Regions from separate parts of the Portococcus stanieri PCC 6802 genome, predicted to be linked through region 1. Evidence: riboswitches for the same ligand, from Rfam matches in the RefSeq annotation. Region 1 holds a riboswitch; each other region holds the start of a gene.

Evidence for each region. Region 1 has a riboswitch for cobalamin ahead of PSE6802_RS0105885 (energy-coupling factor ABC transporter permease). Riboswitches for the same ligand answer to the same signal wherever they lie in the genome.
Region 2: another riboswitch for cobalamin. It lies ahead of PSE6802_RS0110555 (DUF1636 family protein); the one in region 1 lies ahead of PSE6802_RS0105885 (energy-coupling factor ABC transporter permease).
Region 3: another riboswitch for cobalamin. It lies ahead of PSE6802_RS31690 (CbtB domain-containing protein); the one in region 1 lies ahead of PSE6802_RS0105885 (energy-coupling factor ABC transporter permease).

Annotation. Positions count from the first base shown of each region.
Region 1 is NZ_KB235914.1:138,373-143,340, forward strand. Features, by position in the region: gene lpxC (UDP-3-O-acyl-N-acetylglucosamine deacetylase) at 1-349, shown strand, start outside; gene fabZ (3-hydroxyacyl-ACP dehydratase FabZ) at 478-948, shown strand; gene lpxA (acyl-ACP--UDP-N-acetylglucosamine O-acyltransferase) at 1,068-1,883, shown strand; cobalamin riboswitch at 1,922-2,064, shown strand; gene PSE6802_RS0105885 (energy-coupling factor ABC transporter permease) at 2,065-2,784, shown strand; gene PSE6802_RS0105890 (PDGLE domain-containing protein) at 2,917-3,282, shown strand; gene cbiQ (cobalt ECF transporter T component CbiQ) at 3,322-4,140, shown strand; gene PSE6802_RS0105900 (J domain-containing protein) at 4,149-4,968, opposite strand, start outside.
Region 2 is NZ_KB235914.1:1,127,926-1,132,893, forward strand. Features, by position in the region: gene PSE6802_RS0110545 (glycoside hydrolase family 94 protein) at 1-502, opposite strand, end outside; gene cobW (cobalamin biosynthesis protein CobW) at 543-1,595, opposite strand; gene PSE6802_RS0110555 (DUF1636 family protein) at 1,669-2,109, opposite strand; cobalamin riboswitch at 2,150-2,295, opposite strand; gene PSE6802_RS0110560 (ABC transporter ATP-binding protein) at 2,433-3,215, shown strand; gene PSE6802_RS0110565 (2-phosphosulfolactate phosphatase family protein) at 3,345-4,058, shown strand; gene PSE6802_RS0110570 (ammonium transporter) at 4,164-4,968, opposite strand, start outside.
Region 3 is NZ_KB235910.1:504,843-509,810, forward strand. Features, by position in the region: gene queA (tRNA preQ1(34) S-adenosylmethionine ribosyltransferase-isomerase QueA) at 1-669, shown strand, start outside; gene PSE6802_RS0102485 (BolA family protein) at 732-995, shown strand; gene PSE6802_RS0102490 (MFS transporter) at 1,094-2,554, shown strand; gene PSE6802_RS0102495 (TrmH family RNA methyltransferase) at 2,551-3,339, opposite strand; cobalamin riboswitch at 3,429-3,575, shown strand; gene PSE6802_RS31690 (CbtB domain-containing protein) at 3,618-3,809, shown strand; gene PSE6802_RS0102500 (hypothetical protein) at 4,029-4,968, shown strand, end outside.

The sequences.
Region 1 (4,968 bases):
CAAAGCGATTGGGACACAGTGGTTTAGCTGGATGCCAAGTATGGGTAATTTTGCCAGCGAGATTGCGCCCGCGCGTACTTTTACAATGGCAAGTCAGGTGGAACAGCTACAAGCAATGGGGTTGATTAAAGGGGGTAGTTTAGATAATGCGATCGTTTGCGACGAGCAGGGCTGGTTAAATCCACCCCTGCGGTTTGACAACGAACCATGTCGCCATAAACTTTTAGACTTAATCGGCGATCTGAGCTTATTGGGGCGATCGCTGCAAGCGCATATCGTAGCATTTAAGGCCAGCCATGCCCTACACGCACAGCTCGCCCAGGCACTTTTAGCAGTTTCTGATAATTAGGACGCGCAAATTGACCGTTGGTAAGTTTAAATGGTTGATAGCAAAAAATTAACGCCTAACTATAAGATTTAAATAGTTCATTTATTAAAAATAGGTGCGATTAGACTCGTAACTAAAACAGCAAAAAAATGCCTACCTTGACTGAAACTCCACCCGTTCCCGTTGCTACCAAAATGACGATTGAGGAGATTCAAAAACTCCTGCCGCATCGCTATCCATTTCTACTTGTCGATCGCATAATTGATTACGTGCCTGGGCATTCCGCTACAGGCATTAAAAATGTCACCATAAACGAGCAGTTTTTCCAAGGGCATTTCCCAGGGCACCCAATTATGCCAGGCGTGTTAATTGTAGAGGCAATGGCACAGGTAGGTGGCGTGGTTTTGAAACAGATGCCCGGCTCTGAAGGTCAGCTATTCCTGTTTGCAGGGATTGATAAAGTACGGTTCCGCCGTCCCGTTGTCCCAGGCGATCGATTGGTCATAACTACAGAGTTACTGGCAGCCCGCAAACGCTTTGGCAAAATGCAAGCACGCGCCGAAGTAGATGGACAACTAGCCTGTGAGGGCGAACTAATGTTTTCTCTGGTCGATCTTTAGTTATTTAGCGATCGCCCGTCGAATTTGCGATCGAATTCGTCATTAATTTAAGTGGTAGCAGCAATTGACAATTAGCAACCAGCAACTAGCAACTAGCAACTAGCAACTAACAACTAATCATGCCTGTATCTCATGTGCCTCTACCTCAATTGATTCATCCTACCGCCATCGTTCACCCTGGTGCTGAGGTGCATCCGACCGTTCAAATTGGAGCGTACTCCGTAATTGGAGAGAAGGTTAAAATTGGTGCTCACACGGTAGTTGGTGCTCACGTCGTTATTGATGGCTGGACTGAAATTGGCGATCGCAATCATATTTTCCCTGGTGCAGCGATCGGACTAGAGCCACAGGATTTGAAGTACAACGGTGCTGCCAGTCTGGTCAAAATTGGTAATAATAATCGAATTCGCGAATACGTCACGATTAACCGTGCTACTGGCGATGGCGAAGTTACTAGTATTGGCAGCTCCAATTTATTAATGGCATACGTGCATGTAGCTCATAACTGCGCGATCGCTGACAACGTGATTATAACTAATTCAGTTGCTTTAGCAGGGCATATAGTCATTGAATCTGGCGCGCGGATTGGGGGTATAGTCGGCATCCACCAATTCGTCCACGTAGGTCAAATGGCTATGATCGGCGGGATGAGTCGCATTGAACGGGACGTTCCTCCTTTTATGGTTGTAGAGGGCAACCCGTCGAGAGTGCGGGCAATTAATCGTATTGGTTTGGAAAGAGCAGGGCTGGAGCCAGAAGACCTGCAGCTAATCAAGCAAGCATATCGCATTCTCTATCGACAGGATTTTACATTGCCGGAAGCATTGGAAAAGCTGGCATCTTTGCCCGAGAATTCCCATGTCATGCACTTGCAGAAGTTTTTAAAAGCGTCGCTATCTGAGGGCAGGCGCGGCCCAATTCCAGGGCGCAACTAGTCCGGACGGGATGGCTGTGTGCCATAATCCATAATTATGTCTAGCAAACCGAAAACGCTTCTAGCGACCAAAGGTCGTTAGAGTAAAGGGGAAAGGGTGGTGCAAATCCAACGCTGTCCCGCAACTGTAATTTCAGCTTAACTGAAAAAGCCAGAATGCCCGCCGTTTTCGCTCTATAACCATGCAGCTCTGCGAGGTACAGATGTTTCAGCATCCATACGTGCATTTAGCAATGCACATCCCAGACGGCTTTTTGAGTCCCTCTATAAGTATTTTTACTTGGGCTCTGGCTATTGGCTTAATTGCCCTATCTCTTACAAAAGTGCAATCTGCATACAAAGATCGAGCCGTACCCCTGATGGGAGTTTGTGCGGCTTTTATTTTTGCCGCCCAGATGGTTAACTTTCCCATTCCCAATGGTACTTCCGGCCACCTGCTCGGCGGTACGCTGGCAGGTGCTCTACTGGGGCCTTGGGCTGGTTCGCTGGTCATGACGGTAGTATTTATCGTGCAGGCGGTCATGTTTCAAGATGGTGGATTAGTAGCGCTCGGTGCGAATGTAGTTAATATGGGTTTGATTGGTACGTTGGGTGGCTACTGGCTCTATCGAGCGGTGCGATCGCTACTTGGAAATAACTCCTGGCGCAGCATGAATATTGCAGTAATGGTGGCTGCCTGGACTAGCGTAGTAGCAGGGTCTGCTTTAGCAGCTATTCAGTTAGCTTTATCAGACACAGTGCCTCTAAATATTGCTCTAGCAGCAATGTTGTCGTGGCATATATTTATTGGCATTGGTGAAGCTCTTATTACCTCGATATCTCTCAGCTTCGTGTGGCGTAACCGTCCTGACTTATTATTCGATCCGCCTTTGTCGGCAACATCCTCAACTACATCCAGGTGATTCTCCAAAATATCTCAACAATTGTATAGTCGTAGGGGCAGTGCCCCCGTGCCTGCCCCCCGTGCCTGCCCCCCATGCCTGCCCTCATGTCCGTCTCAGGCTGCCATAGATATTGCAAATTCGCACAAAGTTATGAGTCAAAAAAGTTCCTCAGCCAAGAATCGTGTTGTTGTATTAGTAGGTTTGGGTACGGCACTAGTAATTGCTATCTTTCTCTCACCTTTTGCTAGTAAAAATCCCGATGGTCTAGATCGCGTCGCGCAGGATCTAAAATTTGAAGAAAAAGCATTAGAAGAGCTGCCCGCAAAGCAGTTGCCTTTTGCCAAAATATTTGACGAGTATGCGCTCAAAGGTATTCAAGATGAAAAAGTGGCAACAGCACTGGCAGGGCTGGTTGGTACGTTGGTAACTTTTAGTTTGGCTTGGGGCGTTGGTAAACTCACCGTGCGGCAAAGTCACGATCGCGACGCATCCTCAGATCGCGATCGCAATGGGTAAACAAGGCTCCCCAGCTTGTAGCTAAGAAAAGAAGGATTTATGCTGCTGCACGTTGTGCTACATATTGGAGCGCTCGACCTTATGTGGGAGAGCGATCGCCAGCCCCATACAATTTGGCATAGCCTGGCTCCACAAACGCGCCTTCTTTGTGTATTCCTATCTGTATTTGCGATCGCGATCGTCCCTAATGGTCAATGGTTGACCTGGATGTTTTATGGCGCTGTGTTACTTGTGGTTTTATATCTCAGTCAAGTGAGCTTGGGGATGCTGGCTAAGCGCATGGCCGTAGAGTCAGCCTTCATCAGTGTCATTTTGCTGGGAACGCTCTTTCGTGGCGGCGGCCATGTGTTGTGGTCGTGGGGCTGGTTGCAAATTACCACTAACGGTTTGACAATTCTGGGCAGCGTGGCACTTAAGGCTCTGCTGTCACTCTTAATTTTGAACGTTCTCACCCTCAGTACCTCATTGCCTCTACTGTTATATGCCCTCTCTAGTTTGAGAACTCCCCCTCTACTGGTAGCAATTTTAGCTTCTACGTGTCGCTATCTTGGTGTCCTGGTGGATGAGTTTCAGTCCATGCGGCGGGCAGCGGCGGCGCGTAACTTTAGAGGCGATCGCTGGTGGCAACAGTCTCAAAGTAGTACGTGGCAGCGGCGTGCGATTGGCAATATGATCGGAGCGATGTTTATTCGTACCTTCGATCGGGGCGAACGCATCCACCAGGCCATGCTATCGCGGGGATATCAGGGCAACCCACCGATCTTAGAGCCGCCAAAATGGCAAAAAAAAGACGCTTGGGCGATCGCAACTGCGATTGTCATAGCGATCGCGGGTCAAGCAATTTACCTACTCCAGTAGTCAACGGTTCACGAGCTGCCCAACCAGCCGAAGAAGCCGCTACCTTTTTGATACCGATTCGGTACGTGAGATAACATTTTGGCGTATTGCGAGATGTGCTCCTGAACTAGCGGCTCCCTGGGGTTGAGTTTGAGCGCTTGTTGAAAGCTCAGCCTTGCCATGCCCAGTAGCCTTTGATTGAGATAAACTACACCTAGCAAGGCATGACATTTGCTATTGGTGCGATCGATTTGTAGAGCAGTACGCAAGTCGCCCAACGCCATCGTCCACTGTTTTGCTATGATGTAGGCCTCAGCAGAGCGAATATAGGCTTGAGATCTAGGCAAGAGTGGGTTAGAAAATTCTTTAGCTCTGTGCGTAGCAAGTTGATTAATATGACCGAGCGATAAGCAAACCTGCTGTTTGGAACTGTCTTGGGAGCTAGCTTCAGAGGAATCGCATAGAGCAGGATGGAAACCTTCTTGATATAAGGCGTAAACTACATTCAGCTCGCTCAGTTGCTCTGTATATTCTGAAACTTTATCTAAGGACTTGTACTGCAAGCTGGCGATCGCTTCGACAGCCTGTACGTAGTGCGCGTCGCTGGGCGATCTAAATAACCTTTTGGCAGCTTCTGATTTCGGTACGAGTACGACCAGGCGTTTTAACAAGCGCCTGGCAATGATTTTGATCAGGGCATTATATTCTGCTCTCTCCCTCGCCTGCATCAAGTTGTCATAGGCAGGATTGACAAGCTTAGCAAGATACTCGCAGGCTTTGTCTTTATTGCGGGGCACTTCAACTGGCACATCTGGGTGCAGAGTTTTGGCCAGGCTCAAGTAACGCTGA
Region 2 (4,968 bases), 990 kb from region 1:
GATCGTTGAGTGCGTTGCCCATGAGCAATTCGGTAAACGAGTACACCTCCAGATTGCGATCTGCACCAGTTAAGTTAGTTAATTCGACCCGCCAAATTTCAGCATCCACATCTGCGGGCACAAAGTAGGTAATCTCACCGCGAATGCCATTAATTTCTGTGACGATCCTGGTATAACCTTGACCGTGATGGCATTCGTATTTATCGTAATTTAAATCTATCGTCGGTGCCCAACTCAAAGACCAATACTGGCTTGTCTTTGTATCCTTCACCATGACATAGCGACCGGGGCGATCCCACGGCAGGCAGTTGTAGCGCATGCGCGAGATGCGATTATCGCGAGGCGAGTCAAGAAAGCTGAAACCACCACCCGTATGGGAAATCAAGCTAGTGTAATGACCGTTCCACATGTAGTTAAACCAGGGTCGCGGCGTGCGGGGATTGGTAATGATATATTCGCGATCGTCGTCGGAGTAATAACCGTAGGTATTAGCTAGTTTCATGGAGATTTCTGACAGAGGATTTTAACTAAGCGTGCAATTGTCATAATGCCACAGTAGCAACAGAGCGCTCGATCGCAACGCCATCCAATTCTTGACCGATAAATACCAGACGAGTTTGTCTCGATTCAGAGGGTTGCCAAGGGCGATCGTAGAAATAGTCAAATCGCGAACCTACGGCTTGCAAAACCAATCGCATAGATTTCTTGGGCACTGCTACAAATCCCTTAATACGGTAGATTTCCTGCCGAGCGACTAGCTGCTCCAACTGTTTGACCAGGGCTGAAGGTTCAAATTCCCGATCTAGATCGAGATGAATTGAGTTAATACCATCATCGTGTTCGTGCTCCTCTTCATAGTCATGATGGCTGGGACGGCTCTCTAAGTTATCCTCAACGGCGGCATTAAATCCTAAAAGAAGACTGGGATTAACTTCTCCTTGTTTGCAGGGAATAATTTTCACAGTTTCTGGGAGTTCTTGCCTCAACCATTTCTGCACTTTCTCCTGCGTAGTGCCATCCACCCGATCTACTTTTGCGAGCAGAACTAGATCGGCACAAGCTAACTGATCTTCAAATAATTCCTCAATGGGAGTTTCGTGTTCTAAATTGGGATCTTCCAGGCGCTGAGCGTTAATGGCATCCAAATCTGTCGCAAATTGTCCGTTCGCTACTGCTTCGCAATCTACCACGGTCAACACACCATCAACTGTAGCGCCCGTACGTACCGTTGGCCAGCGAAATGCTTGAATTAGCGGCTTTGGTAGGGCTAGACCCGAAGTTTCGATCAGGATGCAGTCCAGGCGATCGCGTCGCTTTAACAACTCTTGCATGGTGGGTAGAAACTCTTCCTGCACCGTACAGCACAGACAGCCATTATTTAATTCCACAATATTACTAGCGATATCGTTCGCAGAGTCATCGTCATCGCAAACTTGACAAGAACGTAGCAGTTCGCCGTCGATACCAATCTCACCGAACTCATTCACTACTACAGCAATGCGTCTACCCTGATTGTTTTGCAAGAGATATCGCACCAAAGTAGTTTTTCCAGCTCCAAGAAAGCCAGTAATTACAGTTACGGGAATTTTATGCATGAGAATTTTAATTTTATACCAATTTGAACGATAAAACTGTCACGACATTCCAAGCGATGGGATGTCAAAAAATCTAGCGCAGATTGGCCGCAACTTTTCGCAGAGGTGGAATACGAGCCAGTATTCCTTTCTTCAGTGGCGCGGGACGCTCTGACCAAGGCAAGATCCCATCATCGGCACGATAGTACTTACCAGCACATTCCAAAATTGCCGCAGTCGTGGCCTCAAAAGTTTCGGGATCGAGCGACAGATCCCCAAATAAATAGGTATGCTTACCATCCCCAGTCAATGCCACAGCGCAGGGATGACTGCAGGCACTCATGCATTCTACAGCGCGGATGGGAAATTCTTCCCGTAGCTCCCAATCTCGATGCAGTTGGGTTAACTGCTCCAGCATTACCTGTCCGCCACTAGTACCAACGCGCTTACCATCTTGCCAGATACTAGCGCAGGTCGTACATACAAACAAAGCATGTTGATTTGAAATTTGATTTAACGCAATTCGATTTGACATAGAGAATTTATCTGTACCTCGCAGATATTTAACTTGCAGTCTCAATCGCTCAAATTTGGCGGGCATCCTGACTTTTTCAGCACGGACTGAAATCTACAGTTGCGGGACAGTGTCGGATTTACGCCGAACTTTCCCCATTACTTCTAGCGGCTGTCTCCCGCGAGAACCAAATTGCGATCGCTATTCACTGTAGCTCATTTTTAACCCTCCGTGCGGCTAACTCGGGGCAGGGGGCTAATTGTAGACGTGAGTTCGACGAACTCCGGAAACGATCTGCTAATGTTGATGCAACCAATAACGAGAAATTTTAAGATAAGCCCTGAGTGACCAAAAAGTTAGTGAATGTATTGGAAACGTCCCAGGATGTGTTGCAATTGCAACTGGTGTCATACCAAAATATCCTGCATAATTGCTCTGTGGCGATCGCGGCTGGCAGCCGCACGGGGATAGTAGGAGCATCGGGGTCTGGGAAAACCACCCTTCTGCGATTGCTGAATCGCCTCATCGATCCAACCTCTGGCAAAATTTATGCCTGGGGAAATGATATTAAACAACTGCCCGCGATCGATTTGCGCCGTCGGATTATGTTAGTCGCGCAAGAACCAACCTTGCTAGGTATGCCTGTGGCTGAGGCGATCGCCTATCCCCTCAAGCTAGTCGGGATGCCCAAAAAACAAATTCAAGATCGCCTGGATCTGTGGCTGGACAAACTTCAGTTTGACTCTAAGTTAGTTCAACGCTCGGAACTGCAACTGTCGGTAGGGCAACGGCAATGGGTCGCGATCTCTCGGGCACTGGTCGCTGAGCCAGAGATCCTATTACTAGACGAACCAACTTCTGCGCTCGATCGCTTTCGAGCGGGTCTTTTGCTAGATATTTTGCAGGAATTGACTCGATCGCAACCACCAACAACAGTAGTAATGGTGAATCACCAGTTAGATCTAATGGCAGACTGGTGCAGCCATCTGGTGCAATTGCACAGAGGTAGTCCAGTCAGATCGCAAACTGCATCGGAAGTTAATTGGCAAGCAGTGCAGCAAGATATGCAGAATATGCAACAGGATATGCAATCTGAGAGCAATGTAGAGACCGACGAGTGGGAATAATTTAGTCTTGCAGCTATCGTAAATCAAACTATAAAGATATATTAAATAAGTATTAAAACTTAGTTGTTTGCTGCCAAATTGTCGATGGCGTTAAAACTGATTACTGCTATATCAACTAATCCTTAACTAATGAAGCTATTTGTCTACCACACCCCCGAACTAGCGCCAGACAACGAAATACCAGAGTGCGCGATCGCAGTCGATATTTTACGTGCTACTACTACGATTACTACCGCTTTAGCTGCTGGGGCAGAAGCGGTGCAGGTTTTTGCCGATCTAGACGAACTAATGCAAACTAGTAATTTGCATCCTGCCCATTTAAGGCTGAGAGCAGCGGAACGTGGGGGCGGTACAGTGGAAGGATTTGACTTAGGTAACTCGCCATTTGACTATACGGCAGAGGTGGTAAAAGATAAGCGAATTTTTATGAGTACGACCAATGGTACTCGCTCGCTCCAACGCGTTAAAGCTGCGCCAACGGTCTTGGCCGCTGCCATGATTAATCTTGGTTCCGTATTGAATTATCTCAAACAGGCGCAACCCGAAACGGTTTGGATTGTTGGCTCAGGTTGGGAGGGCAGTTTTTCTTTAGAGGATACGGCTTGTGCGGGGGCGATCGCTAGCGGTTTGGATGGCTCGTGCGAATGGGGAAATGATGAGGCGATCGCGGCATTATCTTTATATCGCCAATGGAGCGATCGCTTAGAGGAGTTATTCCTTGCTGCTAGCCACGGCCAGCGCCTATTACGCCTCAACTGTAGTGCTGATATTGCCTACTGTGCCAAAATCGATCTGGTCAAAATTTTACCCAAGCAAGCATCCCCTGGCGTTTTAGTAGCATAATCTCAAAAATATAGGAGACAGAATGCGATCGCGTTCCATCTCCCAGTTAATTGTCTAATTGTCTAGTTGTCTAATAGTTGATAAATTTGAGTTCCATCAGGAATGCTATCCATCGATCGGACTAGCTTTTCCTCCCATTTGACTGACTCCACCGCCAAACTCTTCGCCATAGCCTTCTTCACCATGTTCGTTGATATCCATACCTTGGAATTCAACTTCTGGTTTGACGCGCAGGCCGACTAGAGCCTTAACAATCTGTAGGATGATAAAAGTACCGATCCCAGCAATTAAATAAGCGACGACAACGGCAATAATTTGCGTGACAACTTGTCCGGGTTTGCCAGCAATTAGGCCATCTGCGCCCGCCGAGTTAACAGCTTTCACGGCGAAAACTCCGGTTAGAATTGCGCCCACTGTTCCACCCACACCGTGAACGGGATAGGTATCTAAGGCATCATCAATTCCTAACTTAGATTTGAAGCTAATTGCAAAGAAGCAACATGTAGCAGTAATACTGCCAATTAGAATTGCACCGATGGGGTTAACAAAACCTGCGGCAGGAGTAACTCCAACTAAACCCGCGACAGCTCCAGTGGCAGCGCCAACAGCCGTTGGTTTGCCCTTTAGCACCTGTTCTAGAATCAACCAGGTTAACATTGCTGCTGCTGTAGCTGAATTGGTAGCGACGAACGCAACTGTTGCTAAGGAGCCAGCCCCCAAAGCACTACCGGCATTGAAGCCAAACCAACCAAACCAGAGCAACCCGGCTCCCAACAGAATAAAAGGGACGTTATGAGGAGCAGTGAGCCGATCTGGATAGGTTCTTCGAGCGCCAATTACGATCGCTGCAACCAGTGCGGAAACTCCGGAGCTAATATGCACGACCGTACCGCCGGCAAAATCTAAAGCA
Region 3 (4,968 bases), on a different contig from region 1:
CTGCTATTTCATATTCCCGAGCACCGTACCCTGGATGATGTAATTGCAGAACACGGTCATATCCCCTTCCCGCCTTACATTGCAGCACCAGAAGCTGCCGCAGATCAATATCAAACCGTTTATGCCAAAAATCCAGGCGCGATCGCCGCACCCACTGCCGGTTTGCATTTTACCGAACGCCTGCTTGACGAGCTAAAAGACATGGGGGTATCGCAAGCCTACATTACGCTGCACGTGGGGCTGGGCACGTTTCGTCCTGTAGAGGCAGAGGATATTACCACGCATAAAATGCACCATGAATCCTTTGAGGTAACTGAAGACACAATTGAACTAATTAAAGCAACCAAAGCTAATGGCGGTAGGGTAATCGCAGTAGGTACAACCGTAGTTCGCGCCATTGAGTCTAGCAACCTCCAGCCCTTTAAAGGCAAAACTAATTTAATGATCTATCCCGGCTACGAATGGAAGGTACTGGATGGCTTAATTACGAATTTCCACCTGCCCAAATCAACTTTGATGATGATGGTGGCATCGTTCCTAGGTGAATCTGGACGAGAACATTTGTTGCAGCTCTATCAAGAAGCGATCGCTCAAGAATACCGTTTTTATTCCTTCGGAGATGCCATGCTAATCTGGAGAGGAAATAATCCCACACCCCCTATCCCGTAAGGATTAAGCATTAACCCCACACCCCCTATCCCGTATCCCATAAACCCTAACCCCTAAAAATCATGATCTCTACCACTGATATAGAATCTCTGATCGCTGCTGCCCTCCCTGGAGCTAAAGTACAAGTGCAAGACCCCAATCGCGACGGCCAGCATTTTAATGCGATCGTAATTGCCGAGCAGTTTAGCGGCTTAACCACAATTAAACAACACAGGTTAGTCAATGATGCCTTAAAAGCATACCTCGATAGCGGGGCAATCCATGCCCTCCAACTCAAAACCTACAGCCCCGAACAGTGGCAAAACTTCTCCGTACAAATTAGCTAAGAGTTGGCTAATTGATGTCACGCAGAACTATAATCTCTTTTGACTTGCGAGTATCTTCAATGTATTCCTCGCTCTAGTTCTGTCGAGGCACAATCTACATGAGCAATCCCGATCGCTTGACTGGATCTAGCATCTCCTCAAAGCTCGATTTCCCAACCAAGCTTGCCTACGGTGCAGGCGATCTGGGCGCAGCAATGACCGCCAACCTGCTGTCGTTCTTTCTACTATTCTTTTTCACCAATGTAGCAGGCTTAGATCCGGGCTTAGCAGGGCTTATCTTGCTGATTGGCAAAGTGTGGGATGCCGTTAACGATCCGATTGTGGGCGTGCTCAGCGATCGCACCAAATCGCGTCAGGGCAGGCGGTTACCCTGGATGCTATATAGCGCTATTCCCTTTGGCATTTTCTTTTGGTTGCAGTGGTTGGTACCAACTACTGATAAGTGGGGGTTGTTCTGGTACTACGTAATTATTGCGATTCTGTTCAACACGTTCTATACCGCTGTTAACCTACCCTATACGGCTCTAACCGCAGAACTAACTCAGGATTACCACGAGCGCACCAGCCTTACCAGTTTCCGATTTACCTTCTCGATTGGTGGCAGCATTCTCTCTCTAGTACTGGCTAATATTATCTTTGCTGCCTTTAAATCCAATGCCGCGCAGTCATCCGGCAGTTGCAGCGCTGACAGCTTGCAATATCTAGTTCTGGGAGGAGTTTGCGCAGTAATCGCCGTGTTATCGATCTATTGGTGCGTGTGGGGCATCCGCGATCGCGCTCTCATGGCAGAGCGCCAGCGCCTGCACGCGCAAGCTTCAGAGCCTGTAGAGGAGATGAGCTTTGCTCGGCAGTTGAGCGTTGTATTTAGCAATCGTCCTTTTTTATACGTAATTGGGATTTATTTCTGTTCCTGGCTGGCCGTACAAATCACAGCATCGATTATTCCCTACTATGTTGTGAATTATATGGGACTGACGGAAACGGATTTCATCCAAGTGACTATTGCCGTTCAAGGCACAGCTCTGGCGATGTTATACGTATGGAGCGCGCTGAGTAAGAAATTTGGGAAGAAGGCTATCTACTTTGCCGGTATGGGCTTTTGGATTATCGCGCAAGCCGGTTTATTCTTTCTCAAGCCCGGTCAGATCGGCTTAATGTACGTTCTTGCCGTCCTGGCTGGATTTGGGGTTTCAACTGCCTACCTAATTCCCTGGTCAATGGTACCGGATGTGACGGAATTGGACGAATTGCAAACGGGTCAGCGACGGGAAGGCATATTTTATGCTTTTATGGTGCTATTGCAAAAAATGGGACTGGCGGTTGGATTATTTCTACTAGGTGTTGGGCTTTCCTGGTCGGGATTTCAAGAAAGATTGCCCTGTCAGCCCGCACCTACCCAACCCCCTTCTGCTTTACAAGCAATTCTAATTGCGATCGGGCCTTTGCCAACTGCCACTTTGATTTGCAGTTTAGTCCTGGCTTACTTTTATCCAATTACTCGTGAGTACCATGCCGAGATTCTCTATCGATTGAACGAACGGAGGAATGCTCGGAACTAGTGGCGGTGATATTCCCTTTGGCGCTTGGCTTCGTATAGCAAGAGCGATGCCGCGATCGCCACGTTCAAAGACTCCACATCTGGACTCAGCGGGATCTTTACCGCTACATCCGCAATGGCAACCATTTCCTTGGATAAGCCATTACCTTCATTTCCCAACAGAATTAAACTCGGTTGGGTAAAATCGAAATCCCAATAAGAGATCCTGGCATCGGATAGGGTGGCGATCGCTACACCACCAGTATTTTGCCAAGCGCGAACGGCATCCGGCAAATTATCTACTGTTTGTCTGGGACATCGGAACCACTGCCCCGCTGTGGCTCGGATAATTTTAGGGTTAGTGGCATCAACGCTATCTTGACTGACTAGAATTCCATCGACACCCACCGCCACCGCCGATCGGATAATTGCGCCCATATTCCCTGGATCTTGAAGCGATTCCAGCGCTAAACCCAAACTCGCAATCTCAATCGACTTATTCTCAGGTAGCGGTGCTGCTGCCACCACACCATCAGGATTAACCGTCGTCGCGATCGCTTCTATTACGTTCTGGCCTACAAGCTCCACTCGACTCGCGATCGCCCGCTCTCGCAAAAAAATTTGGGAATGAGATTCCGCCCACGCTTCCGTACAGCAAATGGTATCCAGGGGATATTGGGTAGCGATCGCCTCCATGAGAGCATGAGTACCTTCAAGCAGAAAGAGATTTTGCTTGCGTCTTTCCTTGGCACTTTTGCCAAGTTGGCGCAATTGTTTAATTAAGGGATTATTGGTACTGGTCAGCAATGACAAATTTATGATGTTTTAACGATTATAACCACTTTATTCATTAAGTTTTTTAACTCTGCTGGTATTGGCGATCGCCTGAACTGATATACTTTAAGCCATTCGTCGGTTTTGATGGGGAACAGCCATCAGAAGTAATGGGGAAAGTACGGTGCAAGGCCGACACTGTCCCGCAACTGTAATGAGAGTTATATTACTCTCTAAGTCAGAATGCCCGCCGATGTATCAGGTTAGATCGAGTTAGAGCAAATTAGATTAGTTCATCTGCGAGGTACAGCATGAAAAGCTCAATCCAAGTTTCACCATGGCGACGCACTGAGAGGTTAGTTTTATCAGTGCCAACCCAGTCAATTCTCTACATTCTGCTCTGGTCGCTGATTATTTGGATGGTCTATTTCAGTACTTATCCGGCAGTACACGATAAAGTTCATTCCCTCAGACATCACACGCTTGGCGTTAGTTGTCATTGAAATCTTTGGTTACTGTAAAAATCCATTTAGGGGCAGGTTTTAGACCAAAACCACCAATATAGCTATAGCCAATAGGCTCAGGATGGTGTGCAGGGGTGGAACCCCTGCGTGGGGGCTTAGCCTCCACACTCGCGATAATAAACGATCCGTCTACGGCTATAAGAGTAAAAACTTCTCGCTAAACCTGCCCTTACCCAGCCTTTATAGGAGTTTCCAATCGTGTTCCCCAAATTTAAATGGTCTGCACTCGTAGGCTTAGCTTGTGCTGTCGGTATTCTATCCCACGCGATCGCTGGATTGTCTCTGTCGCCCTCAGCTTCGGTACAGTTGGTCGCGGAGCCACCGATCGCTCGAGCCTATCCTCTAGAAGCAGAAGCGACAGAATATTTAGGATCGGGGCAGTATCAACCACCCATCCGGCTAAAGTTGCGCGCGCAGGATGCATCGGGCAAGTCATTACAGGACGCTCGGTTCCATCTGCAAATATTGACCCCCGCTCCTACCCCCTGGTTTACTACAGATTTTCCTGTGGTGGAAGGCACCAAGCTGTTGGACATTGAAGGAGATGCTCCTACGGGTGAGTTGCAGATGCAGCAAGTGTTTCCCATCCGTGGCAACTATCAGTTGCGAGTCAGCGTCACGCCAAAACTTACCAATGCTTTCGCGCCAATTACGCAGAACTTGGAACTGGCAGTTCCTGAAAATCCTTTGAAGTGGCAATACTTCCCATTTGTTTTAGGAGCGCTACTAGCGATTGGTTGCTTTGGTGGTTGGATTATCGGAGGCCGCCAGGTAATTCAGGCAGGAGAAATTGCACCGCGTCGAGTAAGGCTGCTTTTGAGTGGCGCGACTGTCTTAGCGATCGCGGCTTTGCTGTTCTTTAATGTAAGTGCTGAGTTGGCTGGAGTCCGCACGCACATCGCAGAAGAAGCACGTAGCAACTCAAATACCTCTAGCATAAGCCAGTCACAGGGGGTAAAACTGGAGCTGGTTGGGGATAGTGGTGCCGAGGTTGGACGTGCTGCATCATTTCAAGCAAAACTGACCGATAGCAAAACCAATCGCCCCCTCAACGATGCCATCTTGTCAATTAAAACAACGCAGCTAGAAAATAACTGGGTAGCATTTGCTTATCAGGGGATACCGAATGCTCAAGGAT